DNA from 4 places in the Paenibacillus sp. FSL H7-0703 genome. Region 4 is predicted to be linked to each of the others. Evidence: riboswitches for the same ligand, from Rfam matches in the RefSeq annotation. Region 4 holds a riboswitch; each other region holds the start of a gene.
The links. Region 4 has a riboswitch for cobalamin ahead of MHB46_RS15140 (ABC transporter substrate-binding protein). Riboswitches for the same ligand answer to the same signal wherever they lie in the genome.
Positions count from the first base shown of each region.

Region 1: it holds a riboswitch for cobalamin, as region 4 does, so the genes downstream of both, cobJ (precorrin-3B C(17)-methyltransferase) here and MHB46_RS15140 (ABC transporter substrate-binding protein) in region 4, are expected to answer to the same signal.
Region 2: it holds a riboswitch for cobalamin, as region 4 does, so the genes downstream of both, metE (5-methyltetrahydropteroyltriglutamate--homocysteine S-methyltransferase) here and MHB46_RS15140 (ABC transporter substrate-binding protein) in region 4, are expected to answer to the same signal.
Region 3: it holds a riboswitch for cobalamin, as region 4 does, so the genes downstream of both, MHB46_RS07470 (ABC transporter substrate-binding protein) here and MHB46_RS15140 (ABC transporter substrate-binding protein) in region 4, are expected to answer to the same signal.

Region 1 is NZ_JBBOPF010000001.1:3,665,898-3,670,600, forward strand. It holds gene MHB46_RS16195 (GerAB/ArcD/ProY family transporter) at 1-19, shown strand, start outside; gene MHB46_RS16200 (uroporphyrinogen-III synthase) at 121-972, shown strand; gene MHB46_RS16205 (LOG family protein) at 1,300-1,854, shown strand; cobalamin riboswitch at 1,912-2,097, shown strand; gene cobJ (precorrin-3B C(17)-methyltransferase) at 2,408-4,204, shown strand; gene MHB46_RS16215 (sirohydrochlorin chelatase) at 4,301-4,703, shown strand, end outside.
Region 2 is NZ_JBBOPF010000001.1:3,636,416-3,641,118, reverse strand. It holds gene MHB46_RS16075 (anaerobic ribonucleoside triphosphate reductase) at 1-1,202, shown strand, start outside; gene nrdG (anaerobic ribonucleoside-triphosphate reductase activating protein) at 1,199-1,696, shown strand; cobalamin riboswitch at 1,880-2,075, shown strand; gene metE (5-methyltetrahydropteroyltriglutamate--homocysteine S-methyltransferase) at 2,236-4,554, shown strand; gene MHB46_RS16060 (DUF6985 domain-containing protein) at 4,643-4,703, opposite strand, start outside.
Region 3 is NZ_JBBOPF010000001.1:1,760,948-1,765,650, forward strand. It holds gene cobT (nicotinate-nucleotide--dimethylbenzimidazole phosphoribosyltransferase) at 1-24, opposite strand, end outside; gene MHB46_RS07460 (ABC transporter ATP-binding protein) at 68-901, opposite strand; gene MHB46_RS07465 (FecCD family ABC transporter permease) at 898-1,944, opposite strand; gene MHB46_RS07470 (ABC transporter substrate-binding protein) at 1,941-2,948, opposite strand; cobalamin riboswitch at 3,157-3,350, opposite strand; gene MHB46_RS07475 (histidine phosphatase family protein) at 3,473-4,231, opposite strand; gene cbiB (adenosylcobinamide-phosphate synthase CbiB) at 4,276-4,703, opposite strand, start outside.
Region 4 is NZ_JBBOPF010000001.1:3,428,204-3,432,906, forward strand. It holds gene MHB46_RS15135 (nucleobase:cation symporter-2 family protein) at 1-959, shown strand, start outside; cobalamin riboswitch at 1,711-1,914, shown strand; gene MHB46_RS15140 (ABC transporter substrate-binding protein) at 2,132-3,712, shown strand; gene nikB (nickel ABC transporter permease) at 3,728-4,657, shown strand; gene nikC (nickel transporter permease) at 4,672-4,703, shown strand, end outside.

The sequences.
Region 1 (4,703 bases), 240 kb from region 4:
AGGACACGGCCACCTATAAGATTACTGTATTCATCGGAAAAGTAATTCTTATTTGTCTTTTACCCCTCTGATTGTATACTTGGTAGAAAGAAATACGACATCTACAAGGGAGGCAACAGAATGGCACAACGCATGGCAGGTAAGAGAGTCGCTCTTGCTGGTCCTCGTAAAGCAGAAGAAATGGCGCTGCTAGTTGTGAAGATGGGGGGTGAGCCAGTACAGCGCCCGGCCCAGGGTACCGTTTTTCTGGACGATATCGAGCTGCGCAACGCTGTTGTATCGTGGGTGAAGCACCCTCCGGACTGGTACATCTTCACGACAGGTATGGGGCTGGATGCCCTGTTCGATATGGCAGAGGATATGGGCGTGGCTGAGCAGATTATGGATCTTCTACAATCTTCCAACATTGCAGCGCGGGGCTACAAGACGGTCAATGGACTCAAAAAGCGTGGCTTTACGCCAGCAGTACGAGACGAGGACGGAAGTTTGATCGGATTGACTGGAGCTTTCGCCCCATACGATCTGAAGGGGAAGGAAGTACTGTTGCAACTGCATGGCGATCCAGCCCCACGGTTGGTAAAGTGGCTGGACGAGCAGGGGGCTGTGACCCGCCAGGTACTTCCTTATAAGCATATTCCACCTGAGGAAGCAAAATTGCAGGCGTTACTGGAGGATGTTATCCATCGTAATGTTGATGCCGTTACGTTCACGAGTGGCCCGCAAATTCGATTTTTAGCCCAATATGCGAGAGAGCAAAATCGAATCGAGGATTTACTGGAAGCTTTTCGTGAGGATGTGATTGCTGTATCAGTAGGGAAGGTGACTGCACAGTCCATTGTGGAAGAGGGGATTGATCGAGTCGTGTTTCCAACCGAAGAGCGCATGGGCGCGATGATGGTGGAGCTGGGAAAATATTTTGAACATAACGATTCGGTACATGGCTGTGGTCTGAAAATCGTGAATGGTCATTGAAATGAGATCAAAATTATAAATATAGTATGCTAAAAATGAACTTATATTTTTGGATAAAGCGTAAAATAAAGATAAGGGCCTGCGAGGTCTTTATCTTTTTTTATTGGACATGCATCGACAAAGATTTTTGTTATAGCGAAAATATTTAGCTAATATAATGAATAAGTTTCGATGCATGATACTTGAGCATTTTGCATAAATCCCAAGAGCGTTTTCAAATAAGCAATATATAGATCGAAGCGCTTTAGTTCGTCTATATATTGTACTTATGAGCGTTGGGAATCGAATTATGCTAAATGCTGACTTAGGACAGGAGCTGAGACGTAAATGAATTCTATTTGTGTATTTGCCGGGTCCAGACCTGGACATTCATCGGTATATGTTGAAGCGGCAGGCAAGCTGGGAGAAGCCATGGCTCGCCATCATATCCGTTTGATCTATGGTGGCTCCAGTAGGGGGCTGATGGGAGAGGTGGCGGACGGAATGCTGGCGGGTGACGGTCAGGTCACTGGCATTATGCCCACCTTGTTATTTGATGCAGAGATCATTCATCGGGGAGTTACCGAGTTCATTGAGGTAGCAAGCATGCATGAGCGTAAAGCGGCAATGAGCGAGATGGCCGATGCGTTTATTGCCCTTCCGGGTGGCTTGGGAACCTTTGAGGAGCTGTTCGAGGTATTGTGCTGGGCGCAAATCGGCATTCATCGCAAGCCGATTGGGCTGCTGAATGTGAATGGATATTTTGACCCGTTAGCAGAAATGGTGCGTCATAGCGTGCAAGAAGGGTTTACCGGGGCTGAGCATCCAGCGTTATTAAGTATCTCTGCGGACCCGGACGAATTGCTACATATGTTAAAAAATAAAGCAGAGAACTTGAAATAAAGCGTTTTTCGTGCTTGCACAACTGATTGAGGCAAGGTTATGATAAGACCCATAATCAAATAGCGGACAGACAAGGTGCCTTTGCGGTTGAGCAAAGGGTAACAGGGAATCGGGTGCAAATCCCGAGCGGTCCCGCCACTGTAAGGAAGAGGATTTTTTTAAATGGTCACTCGTGAAAAACGGGGAAGACAAAAGAATCTGTTGATGCCAAGCCAGGAGACCTACCTTGATCTGTATGCACCGTTAACCTTCGCGGAGAGGATGGGTGTACGAAATCAGGAAATCAGGCACACGTTGCTTTTTCCATGTTGGTTAGAGGTTTGCGTGGATATGAACGTGCAGCAGCGTTTGAAGCGTAAACAGACAGGTGGAAAACAACGGCAGGCTGGAGGAAGACAAATAGTGTCTTCTTACGCTGTTTGTTCGTCTGATGAGAGATACGTACATAGAAACCCCATCCGGGCAGGATGGGGTTTTTTGAGTTACAGGATGTCCATAAATCATTGAAATAGATAGGATAGCTGCCCTGAAAAGGATGAATAGGAGGAGCACGATGAGCCCATTAGGAAAATTGCTGGTGATTGGATTTGGACCAGGAGATATGGAACATATCACAAAACGGGCGCTGGATGCGCTGGCCGAAAGTGAGGTCATTATCGGCTACAATACCTACGTTGATTTGATCCGTCCGTTGTTGAACGGACAGGAGATTGTACGCACAGGAATGACAGAGGAAGTGAGCCGTGCGCAGGAGGCGGTTCGCCAAGCAGAGATGGGCAAGAAGGTAGCTGTCATTTCCAGTGGAGATGCGGGAGTCTATGGTATGGCAGGGCTGGTGTATGAGGTGCTGATGCAAAAAGGCTGGCGACGCGAGGATGGGGTTGATGTAGAAGTCGTGCCGGGGATCTCGGCTATTCAGTCTTGTGCTTCACTGTTGGGCGCGCCAGTTATGCATGATGCTTGCACGATCAGTCTGAGTGATCATCTGACCCCATGGGAAACGATTGTGAAGCGTGTAGAAGCAGCGGCTTCGGCCGATTTTGTGATTGCATTATACAACCCGCGCAGTGGTCGGCGTACCCGCCAGATTGTGGAGACGCAGTCCATTTTGCTGCGTTACCGCGATCCGCAAACTCCAGTTGGGTTGGTGAAAAGTGCTTATCGTGAACGTCAGCAAGTTATTGTAACGACGCTGGAAGATATGCTGAATCATGACATCGGGATGCTGACGACTGTAATCATCGGCAATTCCTCGACAACGGTGTATGACGGCTTGATCGTGACTCCGCGCGGATATCAGCGCAAATACACATTAGATGCGACCGAGCAAGCGCTCAAGCCACATCAGCGTCTCCGTACGGAAGCAGAGCCGTGGTCGCTGGGCGCGCAAGTGGATACACCGCAGGCAGGCGCAGCCCCGACTACGCCCGCTGGTCCCTCCGCGAGCGGCGCTGCGGTTGCGACGCAGGCACGCCCGCAAGCGATGGCTGCGGTGCAGGCAACGGCCGCTGCGCAAACCGGCGCAGCCCCGGCATCGCTGGCGGCAGAGGCACTAAGCCGCCTCGCTGTCGGCGGCAAGCTGCCTGGCGAAGCCAACGCTCGCTGGAGCGGGCAAGCGCCTACCGCCGAGAGCACCGCCAGAACGTCAGCGGTGGCCGGAGCAGGGGCCGCGTCCGGGATGGCGACAGGCGGCTTTGGCAAGCCTGCGCTATTTGAGGTGGGTGTTTCCCCGGGTGTGGGAAACAAGAAGTTCACCGCTCGCCAGATGGCGCTGCTCGCCGAGGTAGCGGGTGATGACGGCGAGCTGGAATACTCGCCAGATCATCAGATCGTGCTGCGCGTGCCGTGTGCAGACCCCGAGGAACTGGTCGGACGGCTGCGGGATGAACGATTCATTGTCATGCCGATTGGCGATGTGTTTAAGGTGAAGGCGTGCGACTTCTGCAATATGGAGAAGGATGACGCTGTGCCTGTGGCTGAGCATTTACAGGTTGTACTTGGCGGATTACAGGCACCCAAGGAAACGAGCATTGCTTTGAACGGATGCGGTATGGCCTGCTATGGAGCGGTGCTGGAGGATATCGGAATCGTCTATCGCAAGGGAGGATACGACCTCTTCCTTGGTGGCAAAAAATTCGGTCGCAATGCTCATGCCGCTCAGCCCGTAGCGGAAGGGATTCCGGGTGATCAAATTACTGACATCGTGGAGAACGTCATCGCTGAATATAAGGAAAAAGGGCATCCGAATGAGCGTTTTCATAAATTTTTTAAACGTGTAGGTGTCGTTGCGGGTTTCCGGCATGAAGATGCACCAGCAACGGTAGAAGTGAATGCGGTTTGTGGTGATTAATGGACTGAAGGCCTGATGAACTGGATACAAGCATATATATATAAAATAGGGCGTCATGCAGGCGCTATCCCTATTAAAGAGGAGGAAAAAACAGCAGTGGATGCAATATTGTTGGTTGGACATGGAAGTCGGGACCCGGAGGGGAACCAGGAACTGCTGGAATTTGCACAGGCAGTGGCAGACCGGGTACCGGATATGTGCGTGGAAACCTGTTTCTTGGAGTTGGCACGTCCCAGCATTGCTGATGGGATGCAAACATGTGTGGAGAAAGGGGCGACGCGTGTCATTCTCATTCCGATTATCTTGTTCGCAGCGGTACATGCCAAAATTGATATTCCGATGGCTATTGATCGGGCAAAAGCAAAATATCCGCAGGTGGAATTTGTATACGGACGCCCGATTGGTGTTCACGAGAAAATCGTCAGCATTCTGCAAAGCCGCTTGAAAGAGGCCCGTCCGGTTGCAATTCCAGCGGGAATGAATAGCGCTGTAGAGGCAT
Region 2 (4,703 bases), 210 kb from region 4:
GCGGCTTGGGCAGCGGGGAAACTCCTATTTTTCCACAACATATTTTCCAATGTAAAGAGGGAATCAACCAGGCAGAAGGCGACATCAATTATGATTTGTTCTTACGGGCGGTAGAATGCTCTAGCAGACGGATGTATCCCAATTTTGTGAATGTGGATGCTACCTTTAACTTGCCTTTTTACCGTGCTGATGATCCAGATACCATTATAGCGACAATGGGTTGCCGTACCCGCACCATTTCTGACCGTTTCGGTAGAAACCGGCAGAGTGGCAAGGGGAATCTCTCCTTCAATACCATTAATCTGGTGCGACTTGGCATTGAGTATGGTATTTGCACAGGCAAACGCCTAACACCTGACCGTGATCGCTTTGATGCGAGACTAGAAGAAGTTATGCGCATTGCGGTAGATGGCCTAATCCATCGCTATCAAATCCAGACCAACCAGCCGGCCAAAGCTTCGGACTTTATGATGCGCGAAGGGGTATGGGAAGGTGGAGAACAACTGGCGCCAGATGATAAGGTGGGAAGCGTACTAAAACACGGTACGCTTTCGATCGGGTTCATCGGGCTGGCTGAGTGCATGAAGGCACTATACGGGAAACACCACGGAGAGGATGATTTCGTATACCGCGAGGCACAGCGAATCATCACTTCCATGCGCGTGTATTGCGATCGAATGAGTGAATATCACAATCTAAATATTACATTATTTGCTACGCCTGCCGAAGGTCTGTCGGGCAAGTTCACATTGCTGGATCAACGTGATTTCGGGATTATTCCTGAGGTAAATGATCGAGAATATTACACGAATTCTTTTCATATTCCCGTGTATTACACGCTCCCGGCTGCTCGTAAAATCAGCTTGGAAGCTCCGTTCCATAACCTATGCAACGCTGGTGCGATTTCATACATCGAGCTGGACGGTAATGCGCGGAATAACCCGGATGCGTTTCTTAAAATTGTTCAGTACGCGCTGCATCAGAACATCGGCTATTTCTCCATCAACCATCCGGTGGATCGTTGTACGGAATGTGGTTATGAAGGGATTATCGGGACAAGCTGCCCCCAATGTGGCACAGATGAGGAGCACACACACTTTCAGCGCTTACGTCGGGTAACCGGATATCTGACAGGAGATTATACCGTTCGCTTTAATGCTGCAAAACAGGCAGAAGTTCGAGACCGGGTGAAACATAAGTGAATTTGTGTGGCTACATTCCGGAATCTCTGAACGAAGGATACGGCTTGCGCACCGTTGTGTTCATTAGCGGTTGCCGTCATGCCTGTCCTGGATGCTTTAATCCAGCGTCGTGGAGCTTCCGTGCAGGCGAGCCATTCACCCCCCAACGACAACAGGAGGTCATTCGTGACATCATGGAAAATCCGTTGTTGGATGGACTGACTCTCTGCGGGGGAGACCCGTTTTTCTCAGCAGCAGAATGCTCGCAATTTGTGCGTGACTTCCGCGAGGCCTGTCCCGACCGAACCGTGTGGGCTTACACTGGCTTTGTCTATGAAGATCTACTCACAGATCAGGAGCGACAGGAACTGGCGCTTTTGTGCGATGTGATTGTGGATGGTCGTTTTGTAGAACAGCAAAAGGACCTGACCCTTCCCTTCCGGGGCAGTCGCAACCAGCGTCTGGTAGATGTAAAAGCCAGCATTCAGGCAGGTTATACCGTTTCATTGACATAAGGCGATGCTTACCCAGCAAGCAAAATGCTATATCTAATCTAAGACAAGCCCCCATCATGGGTAAGGCTTGTCTTTTTTTCATATAGCTAACAGATTCCATTGGAGTTTCTATTGCGCATCCTGTAAGTTTCACTTATGATGGTGAACAAGTATACGAGTGCATAATTATTCGTCATACCTTAACCGCATAGCTTGGAGATAGGTGTCTGTTCTATTCAGATCAGGCTTAAAAGGGAAGCCGGTGCAAATCCGGCACGGTCCCGCCACTGTAAACGGGGAACTTTCAGCTGTTCATATATCCACTGGTCCACAGACTGGGAAGGAATGCTGAGCGTCATGATCCGTAAGTCAGGAGACCTGCCTATTTTAACAACATCGCAAGTACCTACGGAAGATAGGGAGGTGTTAAGAGCAGTCGCCGTATTTTTGATTTTTTAATCACGGAGGCATTCTTTCCCCTACTTATTTTTAATCTTGGGGGGAAGAATGCCTTTTTTGGTACGTAAAAATAAAACAGCTACCCGCTAGGAGGAAAGTACATGTCCATTATCGAACGGCCTGAATTGTCCGGCTTAATTAGCAGTAATCTGGGATATCCGCGTATCGGCGAAAATCGGGAATGGAAGAAAGCACTGGAACGCTTCTGGAACGGCAGCATTAACGAAAGCGAACTGCAGACGGAGATGAAAAGATTACGGTTGGAGCATCTGAGCAAGCAGCGCGACAAGGGGATTGATCGCATTCCTGTCGGAGACTTCTCCTATTACGATCACATGCTGGATATATCTGTGATGTTCGGTCTGGTTCCCGAACGGTTCAACTATCGTCCCGCGGGTCCGGTTCCTCTGTCCGTGTATTTCGGGATCGCTCGCGGTCAGAAGGGAGCAACCGCCAGTGAAATGACCAAATGGATGAATACCAATTATCACTACATCGTTCCCGAATTGGCAAATGCAGTCCCGGTATTCACTGAAAATAAACCCTTACAGGCTTATCGTGAAGCAAAACAGGAACTAGGCATTGATGGGAAACCGGTCCTCATCGGCCCCTATTCATTCGTCACCCTTTCCAAAGGCTATGATCGTAAGGAGCTTGCCTCTATTATAAGAACCTTCCTGCCTTTATACACCCGTGTCCTGTCTGAACTAGCAGCAGAAGGTGTTCAGTGGGTCCAAATCGATGAACCTGTCCTGACCACCTCATTCCCAGTAGAGGATCTGGACATTATTCAGGAAGTCTATGAAGCTTTGACCCAAGCTGCGCCCTCCTTAAATATAATGCTGCAAACCTACTTTGGCAGCCTAGATCATTATGAGCGTCTGTCCGCACTTCCGGTACAGGGGCTGGGTCTTGATTTTGTGTATGATGATGGCGAAAATCTTCAGCATATATTGCAGCATGGCTTCCCTAAAGGAAAAACGCTGGGCGCTGGTGTCATTGACGGACGCAATATATGGCGCAGCGACCTGAACGCTGTAGCAGCTCTGCTGGGTCAGTTAGCAGAACAGACCACTGCCGAGCAGCTTATCGTACAGCCATCATGCAGTCTGCTACATGTGCCAGTCAGCCTGGAGGCAGAGCACAAGCTGGACAAGGAGCTGGTGCAAGCGCTGGCCTTTGCTGATGAAAAGCTAGAGGAAATCGCCATTCTGACGGCTGCACTTGGCAAACACGATCCATCCGCACTCACCAAGCTTGGACAAAGTGCAGATGCGGTAGCCCGTTTCAACAGTTCAGCGGCACGTGTACAGACAACTGCCGATCTGGCCGACCTGTTGGCCAAAGAGCCTCTATCACGCAGCGTTCCTTTCGCCGAGCGTCGTGAGATTCAGCAAAATAAGCTGAAGTTGCCTCCACTGCCTACGACGACCATTGGTAGCTTCCCGCAAACCGCCGAGATCCGCAAGGCCCGCCTGCACTATCGCAAAGGAGAATGGTCTGCCGAGCAATACCGAACGTTCATCCAACAGCAAATTAAGGAATGGATTGATATTCAGGAGGACATTGGCATTGACGTGCTTGTACATGGGGAATTTGAGCGGACCGACATGGTTGAATTTTTTGGCGAAAAGCTGAACGGCTTTGCTTTTACGCAAAACGGATGGGTGCAGTCCTACGGCTCCCGCTGTGTCAAACCGCCGATTATATACGGAGACGTTTCCTTCGATCAGCCCATGACCGTGGAAGAAACGGCATTCGCCCAATCGTTAACCTCCAAGCCTGTTAAGGGAATGCTTACAGGTCCTGTGACCATTTTGAACTGGTCTTTCGAACGTAATGATATTCCTCGTAGTCAAGTTGCTTTGCAATTGGCTCTGGCATTACGGGCAGAGGTAGAGGCACTGGAACAAGCGGGCATACGCATGATTCAAGTCGATGAGCCTGCAATTCGTGAAGGGCTTCCGCTGAAAAAAGAACAGCAGCAAGCCTATCTGGATTGGGCGGTTCAAGCCTTCCTTGTGACCACGGCCACCGTTGAGCCAGCGACCCAAATCCATACGCATATGTGCTATTCCGAATTTCAGCATATGATTCAGTCCATCTCCGATATGGATGCCGACGTTATATCTATTGAAACCTCGCGAAGCCACGGAGAACTGATTGTCAGCTTTGAAGAGCAGGTATACGACAAAGGCATCGGTCTGGGCGTGTACGATATCCACAGCCCGCGCATCCCCGATGTATCTGAAATGCTAAGCATGATCCAGCGTGCCCTGCGCGTACTGCCATCAGATTTGTTCTGGGTTAATCCGGACTGTGGTCTGAAAACCCGCACCAAGGAGGAATCTGTCGCCGCCTTGCGGCAAATGGTACAAGCGGCTCAAGCAGCCCGGGCTGCATTGGCTGTATCCAATTAATTTTTTTTATCGTATCCAATCGCGCCATCATTTTCGCTTATCGTATTCCCCTTTCCGGCCCTTATTGCTAAAAGCCAGGAAGGGGGATTTATTCTAGATCATATAATGTATATACGCCTTGAATATGCTCCATTTTCATCTGCTTCATA
Region 3 (4,703 bases), 1.7 Mb from region 4:
CAGCTGACGCAGCTTGTTGTTCATACCTTCCACTCCCTGCTCTTTTTAAGTGTGTTTCATCGTTTATTTAATCTGCTGTATCCGAAGCACTTCTGCGCAGCAAGAGCTGCGGCACACCGCTATCAGGATGCGGAAGCATCACAGGCTCAACACCGTATACTCGTCGAATCCGATCCTCGGTTAATAACTTCGATGAAGCTCCCAATCCTTCAACCATTCCATCCTTGAGTACAAGCAAATCTTCGCAAAATTGGGCTGTCAAGTTAAGATCATGCAAGACCGCAATGATCGTCACACCCGTTTCTTGGCGCCAATCTGCCAGCAGTTCCATAAATTCAAGCTGATAGCGCAAGTCCAGATAGGTCGTAGGCTCGTCCAGCAGCAATATTCGTGGCTCCTGCACCATTACTTTTGCCAAAGCTACACGCTGTCGCTGTCCCCCACTCAAGCGGTCCAATGCTCTGTCCGCCAACGTGGTAAGACCCAATCGCTCCAGCACGCGATCCGTGATCGCCTCCACATCAACACCCTTTTCCCTACCTAGCCAGTCCTGATGAGGAAAACGTCCCATTTCTACGACTTCCCTGACGGTGTATCCCACTGGAGGAAGCCCTTCCTGTTGGAGTACGGCTATGAGTCGGGAAAGCTCTTTTCTGCTGTAGCTACCGACCTTTTTGCCATAGATATGAACGTTTCCTGAAGTTGGCTGATCTACACCCGAAAGCAGATGCAGCAAGGTCGATTTTCCACTGCCGTTCGGACCAATAATCCCCCACCAAGTTCCTTCGTCGACGCTCCAGCTTATATTCTTTAACGCATGGAACTCTCCATAGGCACGTGTCAGACCCGCTACCTCTAATGCCCGATCACGCACCTTCTGTGATTCACTTTGTTCTGTCACAGCAGTTCCCCCCTGCGCAGCTTCTTGTTCCGGTACAGGAGATATGCGAAGAATGGTGCCCCAACAAAGGCCGTCATCACTCCCAGGGGAATTTCCGTGGGGGCTAACAACGTGCGAGCCGCCGTATCTGCCCAAGCCATAAAAATAGCTCCACCGAGCGCAGATAATGGAACAATCATCCGGTAATCAGGGCCTGTCATCAGACGAATGATATGCGGTACAACAAGTCCCACAAAGCCAATCACTCCACATACCGAGACAGCGGCAGCTGTCAGCAGCGTGGAAATGATCAAAACAGATAGCTTCGTCGCATCTACATGAACTCCCATGTGAGCCGCCTGACGTTCACCCAAAGCCAAAATATTCAGCACACGTGCCCGGTTCCATAGAAATACCAGTCCTATGACCACATAAGGTAAAAGGATTCCTGTATATGACCAACCGCGCAGACTAAGACTTCCCATCGTCCAGTACAATATTTCATTGACCGTCTCCTTCGACATGGCTGTCAGAAAGGAAACAACTGCTCCTAGAAAGGATTGCATCACCACACCCGACAAAATGAGACTTTGTGTCGGAATTTTTCCACCTTCCCGTGCCAACGTTAGCACCATCCACAGCGTCAGCATTCCGGTCGTAAATGCCACTAGCGGCAGCGTCCATATGCCAACAAATGAAAATTGAAGGCCCCAATAGATCAGTACTGCCGCTCCTACCGAAGCCCCCGAGGATACCCCCAGTGTATACGGATCAGCCAAAGGATTACGCAGCACACCCTGAAATCCGGCTCCCGCTAGCGCCAGCGCTGCTCCTACCAACATTCCCAGTAACACTCGTGGCAATCTGACCTTCAAAATAATCTGCTCTGAGGATGTATTCCAATCCGGTGTAAACGTATCGCCTAACCACGGAAGGTGGTTAACCAGAATGCCCGTGATCTGGCTGACCGGAAGCTTGGCCGAGCCGATGCCAAGACAGAGCAGCAGCGTCAGCAACAGCAGGACAAGACCTGTCCCTCCAAAGCCGATCAGTTTACGGTTCATTTGAAAATTTCAGGATACACGCCCTTGGCCACTTCCTTGAGACCTTCCGTTACGCGTGGACCCGGACGACTGATCAAATTATCATCCACGGCAAACACCCGGTTGTGGCGAACAGCCGATATTTGATCCCATCCACTGCGAGCTTTAATGATTTCGCCGAGCGTCTGGCCAGTTTTGTCGTCCTTGACACTTTTGCTGTACAAAATCACGTCAGGGTTCGCAGCAATAATATTTTCTTCACTAATTTGGTACCACCCCTTTTGCGTGGCACCTACATTTTCGCCGCCCGCCAACGTAATCAGCTCGTCCATAAACTCGCCTTTACCAACTGTCCAGCCTGGTGAAAACTCGACGTATACCCGCAGCTTCTGCCCTTTACCGATATTTTTAACTCCTTCTTTCACTTCCGCTACATCTGCTCTCATCTTGTCAGTCACCGCTCTCGCTTCTTTCTGATGATCGGTGATTTTCCCATACAATTCGATGTTAGCTATGACATCTTCAACTGTCTTCGGTTCCGTTTTAAAAATCATAATTCCCATGTCGCGCAGCTTGGTCGTAGCCTGTTCACTAAGTGATATCCCTGCAAAAACGACTCCCGGGTTAGCAGCAATGATCGCCTCTTCGTTCGGTTTCATAATACCGCCTACTTTAGGCTTTTTCGTAGCTGCTTCCGGGTAATCAGAGTAGTCGGAGACGCCAACTATTTCCTTATCCAGCCCGATGGCGAACAGCGCCTCGGTTTCTGCCGGGGAGACGGAAACGATTTTATCCGGCGCTTTTTTGAATGTAAATTCCTGTCCTGTTGCATCCTTAACTGTGAGTGGGTAAACTGTTTTGCCCGGAGGCTCTTGTGCGGTTACGGTCTTTCCTGGCTGCTGTGAAGAAGTCTGATTCTCTTTATTTTCAGCATTTTTTCCATTAGCGCCACATGCACTCAGCACAACTGCCAAAATCAGAACCAATAGACCTGTTGTCCAAACCTTTATTTTTTTTCCTGCCATGATTTGCACCCCTTCATAAAAAAATCGTTAAGAGCGTTACTTGATCATCATCAGATATCTTCTAAATCCAGCCTTCTTTTCCTATCTAAAAAACCCCGCATCCTTATATCAGGACACAGGGGTCACGTTAGCGCAGATCGTGCGCAGGCGGCAGCTTCTTTCCGCACGGACAGTCACTGCGAACACGTCATCCTTTCCTCGAAGGATTATGGTGACAGGCGGACGGGCAGGTATCCTGACTTATGGTAAGATGCATGTCCTGAACTTCCTTCATATGCTTAGTAGCACATAAAGCAGGACTAACCGGCATGTTTCCATTTACAGTGGCGGGACCGCGCCGGACTTACACCGACTTCCCTTTTAACAGCGCAGGCAAGGGAAACCATAGTTTCATCACACTGCGCCGACCTCGTCTGCTGGATATTTGATGTAGTGGTAGTCAAGCCGTTCTTTTACTTGATGATTATAGGTTAAAATGAGGCGGCTTACAACCCAAACAGCCTCTTTATCCACTGGTGTCTAACCTAATGAGAGAGCATTTCCGCTATGTAATTGTGCGGTCCTGCCAGCCTCAATTGAATCCTAAATGCTTCTCCCGGCCTCGGATTCAGACTCCAAAAATCATGACCCGGTATCAGCATGCAAGCTAACTGACGAATTACGCCACCATGCGTAACGACCAAAACAGAGAGCGGCCCAGCAGTCAAATCCATGGGTTGAACTTCCATAGCAACACGCCATTCATACAGAGAGTCAAGAAATTTCCGCAAACGATTCACAAAATCTGTCCAAGACTCTCCTCCAGGAGGGGTTATCCGTTGTGGCTCATCAATCCAAGCGCGATACAACGACACATCCTTGAGCATGTCATACGTTTTTCCATCCCACTCGCCAAAATGAAGCTCTCGCAGACGTGGTTCCATCATAGGAGACATAATAGATAGGGAACCTCCAGACGTCAATTCTGATTCCGGCACAATGATCTGCAAGGTCTGGCGACATCGCATTAAATCGCTGCAATAGATTCGAGCAAAGGACTGCCCCTGCCATTCTTCTTGCAAAGGCTTTAATTCCTGTTCTGCCCCCGGTAGCAAACCTAAGTCGGAGTGTCCCAGATATCGACGTTCCTTATTCCATAAGGTTGTGCCGTGACGAACTAACACGAGTTCCATGTCCCAATGCAGATCTTCTTTAGCATAATCCGGCACCTTATCCTCCTGTGAGTTCGGATTTTGTGCGTATTCTACTGTCCTTTTTACTGCTATATCTTGTTTCAAGATCATGTCACTTCCTGCTCGATCATTATTCAGTGTGTCACTCCTCACCCTCACCGCATCCATCCCAAGGCAAAACAACCTGCGGCTCCTAACAAACACAATCCTACAAACATACTGGACACGGCGAACATCAGCTGGATTGTATGCCGTATATCTTTCGACTCTAGCGGTCGTATCCAATCGCCCATGTATGCACGAAAGGAGCGTACGCCATGATACACATTATAGCCTCCAAGACGAATCCCCAGTGCACCAGCAACAGCCGATTCCGGGTAGCCACTGTTCGGGCTTGGGTGCAGACGAGCGTCTCGCTTGACTGTGCGCCAGCTTCTTGCAGCATCTCGCTTGTACATCCACGCCGCTACCACAAGCATTGCCGCTGTCAGGCGTGCCGGAATGTAGTTAGCTACATCATCTAGACGTGCTGAAGCCCAGCCTAAATGCAGATACTTTTCATTTTTATAGCCAACCATGGAAT
Region 4 (4,703 bases):
TACGCTTTTTCCCGACGGTGGTTACAGGTTCGGTTGTTACGATTATCGGTCTATCTCTTATTCCGGTGGCGATGAACAATGTAGCAGGGGGCCAGGGCAGTTCGGACTTTGGACAGCCACGTAATTTGCTGTTGGCGTTAGTTACATTACTGGTTATCCTGCTTGTGAATCGGTTGGCAAAAGGCTTCTTGCGCTCGATTTCCGTGCTTATTGGTCTGTTCGCGGGTACTGTAGTCGCTTATGCAATGGGAATGGTGCATTTTGCCCCTGTGGCGGAGGCCTCATGGGTGAGTGTTGCGCAGCCGTTTTATTTTGGTAAGCCAGAGTTTAGCATGATGGCAGTTTGTACGATGATTATCGTCAATATTGTCAGTATGGTTGAGTCTACAGGCGTGTATCTGGCAGTAGGCAAGGCGATTGATCAGAAGGTGGAGCAGAAGCAGATCGTCAATGGTCTGCGTTCCGAAGGACTTGCGATTATGCTCGGGGGGATTTTTAATGCGTTTCCTTATACAGCTTTCTCGCAAAATGTGGGTCTGATCTCACTCACACGCGTCAAATCGCGGAACGTTATTTTTGCTGCGGGCGGGATCATGGTTGTTCTTGGTTTGCTGCCTAAGCTGGCTGCCTTAACGACAGTGATTCCTAACGCTGTGCTGGGCGGGGCGATGATCGTCATGTTCGGCTCGGTCGCTGCATCAGGCATGTCTATTTTGTCAGAAGTGGATCTGCGGAAGGAAAGCAATCTGCTGATCGCAGCATGCAGTATTGCCGTGGGCCTAGGCTCTGCCGTTCTGCCACAAATGTTCGACCAGCTGCCGAGCTTTGCTAAAATGCTGCTGCAAAATGGTATCGTTTCGGGTTCGATTACAGCGATTGTCTTGAACATTGTTTTGACGAGAAAACAAGGGGAATCGGTCAAAAGCGTGACGGTTCAGGAGGTTCCACAGAAGGTTTGATGATTAGGAATAAATAAAGATAGCCGGAGAGAGGACGTATGCCTCTTTTCCGGCTTTTTGGCATGGAGTTATCCAGATAGTAGATACCCTTGCCGTCTGGGGACATATAGATAAAGCTGCGGGATGAAATAGGTAGCTCTAATTTGGTGCGTTTTCCAGTTTATGCGCTAGAAGAATTTGCTAGAGTGGTAGGAAGGGGCATGGTATAATCTAAATTATGGATTTTGAATAGTGGTGGATGTTTTCGGACCACGGTGCAGCTTCCCGAAAGGGGGTGAAGCCGATGGTCAACCTTGTGTCGTGCTACGATGTGTTGCGTTGGATGGTTACGTTACTAAGCCTGGTGTTTAGTATTCGTAAACTTTATCGCTGGCTACGTCGAAAATTTCGGAACAAGCGAAAACCCACCGCGTAATTAGGTTAGGCGCCTAACGGTGGGTTTCGTTTGCATTAACCATTAGTTATGCAGCGCGCCGTGGGTGATCCACAGCCTTTCAAGTCCTAAGAGTCTTTGCCGTTGGCGCGGCGAAGACTCTTTTTAGTATACGGACACGGTGGTTTACTCTATACCTAATTTTAACACTTCAATTGCGTGCACGCAATTGAAGGTTATGTCTTGTTTCTTCCTTATCGTTCAAATTTAAACTATTGTGCAGCATTTATTGACAAGCCCGTGACAACAAAATAAGATCGTAATGGAAAGAAATAAAGGAAGAAAACAGGTGTGAGCCGGACGACTCTATGTACGGGGTTTTGTTAAGACCATGTGGATAGTTGTTGAGCGTGTTCACTTAAAAGGGAAGTTCGGTTGATTCCGACACGGGCCCGCCACTGTATACAGGCATCAGCAGGATACTGCTGGAGCTTTCAGAACAGCCACTGGAACTGTGAAGAACCGGGAAGGCCTGAAAGATACGCCTGGAGTCAGGAGACCTGCCTGTTTTGACATCACTGTCAGACCCACGGGATGCTGGGGAGGTGGTTAGGCGTGCTGCATACGGAATGTCTGAAACCGATCTGATCCCTTCTATGTTTTTGGAGTTGGCTTCGAGGTGTGTTTTGACATTTTATAATGAAAGCATTTCTGACTGCTGATCAAGTGGTCCGGAATGCTTTTTTCGCGTTTTGCGTTAGGTTTATATGATTTTACAAGATAGAGGGGGATTCATCGAATGATTAGCAATCATAGCAGGCGCTCATGGTTGATATGTACAGGGGTGATGCTGTTACTGGCAGTTATGGCTCTTTCGGGATGTACTAGCAATAAGACGTCGAATAGCTCCGGCAAAGATGAGAACGCGTCAGCACAACAAACAGCGACAGGTAAAAAGCTGGTAATGGCGTATACATGGAAACCGTCAGGTGTTGACCCGCACGGAGATAATAGCTGGGATGTGATGCGATCCGGTGCAGGTGAGACACTGGTACGTTTGAATGAAAAGCTGGAGCCTGTGGCTTGGCTGGCAAAGGAGTGGAAGCAGGATAGTCCTACAGTTTGGACGTTCAGCTTGCAGGATAAAGTCACTTTTCATAATGGAAAAAGTATGGATGCAGCAAGTGTAAAAGCATCTTTGCTACGCTCTATCGAGAAAAGCCATCTGGCGAAGGATTTACTGAATGTGAAGTCCATTGATGTAAGCGGCCCGCTGGCCTTAAAGATCACGACAAACCAGCCGAATGCGGCGTTGGTGTCCAATCTAGCTGATCCATCGACGACTGTACTGGATGTGGCATCGATGAAAGATGAGCAGAGTTACCCAGCGATGACAGGCGCCTTTAAAATTAAAGCGTTCAGCAAGGACCAATCCTTGGTCGTAGAGCGTTATGACGGATACTGGGGCGAGAAGGCCCGATTGGCTGAGGCGACAATGAAGTTCATTACGGACGGGAATTCGCGCCTGATGGCGCTGCAATCCGGCGAGGTGGACGTAGCGACGGATATTCCGGTTGATAACGCAGAGGTACTGAAAAAGAACGACAGGCTACAAGTGCTGTCGGCTCCCTCCTTGCGCACCCATATGCTCGTGTACAATATGGAATCCCCAGTATTCAAGGATGCGGCGAACCGTAAGGTGGTGGACAGCCTGATTCCACGCACATCGATTGTGAGCGCCGTCATGAGGGGCTTCGGTACGGAAGCAAGCAGTCCGTTCCCGAGCATTCTTCCCTTCGGTAAAGTTGAGCGTAAAGCGCTGGACGGAACGGCGGATCAGCTGTTAACGAAGGATGGCTGGCAGAAGGACGCCCAAGGGACATGGACTAAGCAAGGCAAGCCGTTCGAGGTTACGCTGCTGACTTTTCCTCAGCGTCCGGAACTCTCTGTTATGGCTGAGGTCATCCAAAGCCAATTGCTAAAAGAGGGAATCCAGGTCAAGATTCGCAAGGTGGAAAATATCGACGAGGCGTTGACCAAAAACGATTGGGATTTTGCTATGTACAGTATGCTTACTGCTCATACAGGAGAGCCGCAATATTTTATGGACATGTTTTATTCTTCGAAAAGCGAAGCCAATGTAAGCCGTTATAGTTCCAAACCGCTAGAGAGTATTCTTAACAGCTTGAAGCTGGCGAAGGATACAGCGCAGCGTAATGCCGTGACACTACAAGCGCTGGATATCATCAATACGGATTTGCCACAGTCGTTCATTGTGCATCCTGACAATGTGTTTGGTGTGAAAAAAGGGGTAGAGGGTTTTACACCCCATCCGATCGAGTATTACTACATTACAGCGCAATCCGATATTGCGGAATAACGAGCGGCGTATCCTATGATTCGTTTTATACTGGAACGTGTGGCGCAGCTGCTCATCATTGTATTCGTTGTATCCACGCTGACTTTTGTACTGATGCGCCTGGCTCCTGGAGACCCTGCTACCATTTTGCTCACCGCGCATAATGTCCCTGCCTCTGAGGAGGCGTTGACGACGCTACGGCAGGAACTGGGCTTAAACGAACCGTTTCATATTCAATATGTGAACTGGCTGCGGGATGTGTTCACAGGGCATTGGGGCACCTCGTATGTATCCAAGGAATCCGTGCTAGCCGAACTGTGGAACAGACTGCCTGCTACTGTGGAGCTAGCTGCTGCGGGCTTTGCCGTCATGACGGTGCTTACGCTGGGGTTGGGGCTGGCTGCCTCGCTAAAAATCAGCGGTCCACTGGATCGCCTGGGTAGGCTGTTTGCCCTGCTGGGATCGTCGATCCCCTCTTTTTGGCTTGGGTTTCTGTTGATCTATCTATTCTCCGTTCGCTTGGGCTGGCTCCCATCCATGGGAAGGGAGGATTGGACACATTTAGTGCTCCCTGCGCTGACTCTTGGTGCAGGTTTGGGAGCTGTGCAAGCCCGTGTACTACGCGCTCAAATGCTAGAGCTGGGTGACCGGAATTTTGTGAAAGCAGCGAAGGCTCGAGGCTTTTCCCGAATGCATATCCTGTTTTTTGAGATATTTAAGCATGCGGTTCTGCCTATAATTACACTGCTAGGTACCAATCTATCATTTATGCTGGCAGGTAATGTCATCGTAGAGACCATTTTTTCATGGCCGGGGTTGGGCAAGTATTTTATAGATGCAATTACACAGCGAGATTATCCGGTGATTCAGGGGTATGTTATTTTTGCCGTATTTTTAATTGTAGGAGTTCAGTGTTTGGTGGATGTGGTCCAGACGGCGATAGATCCGAGGCTACGTTTGCGTTAAGGGGGAAGCTGAAAATGAAAAAGATACGGCTTTCCTTTCAAGGGAG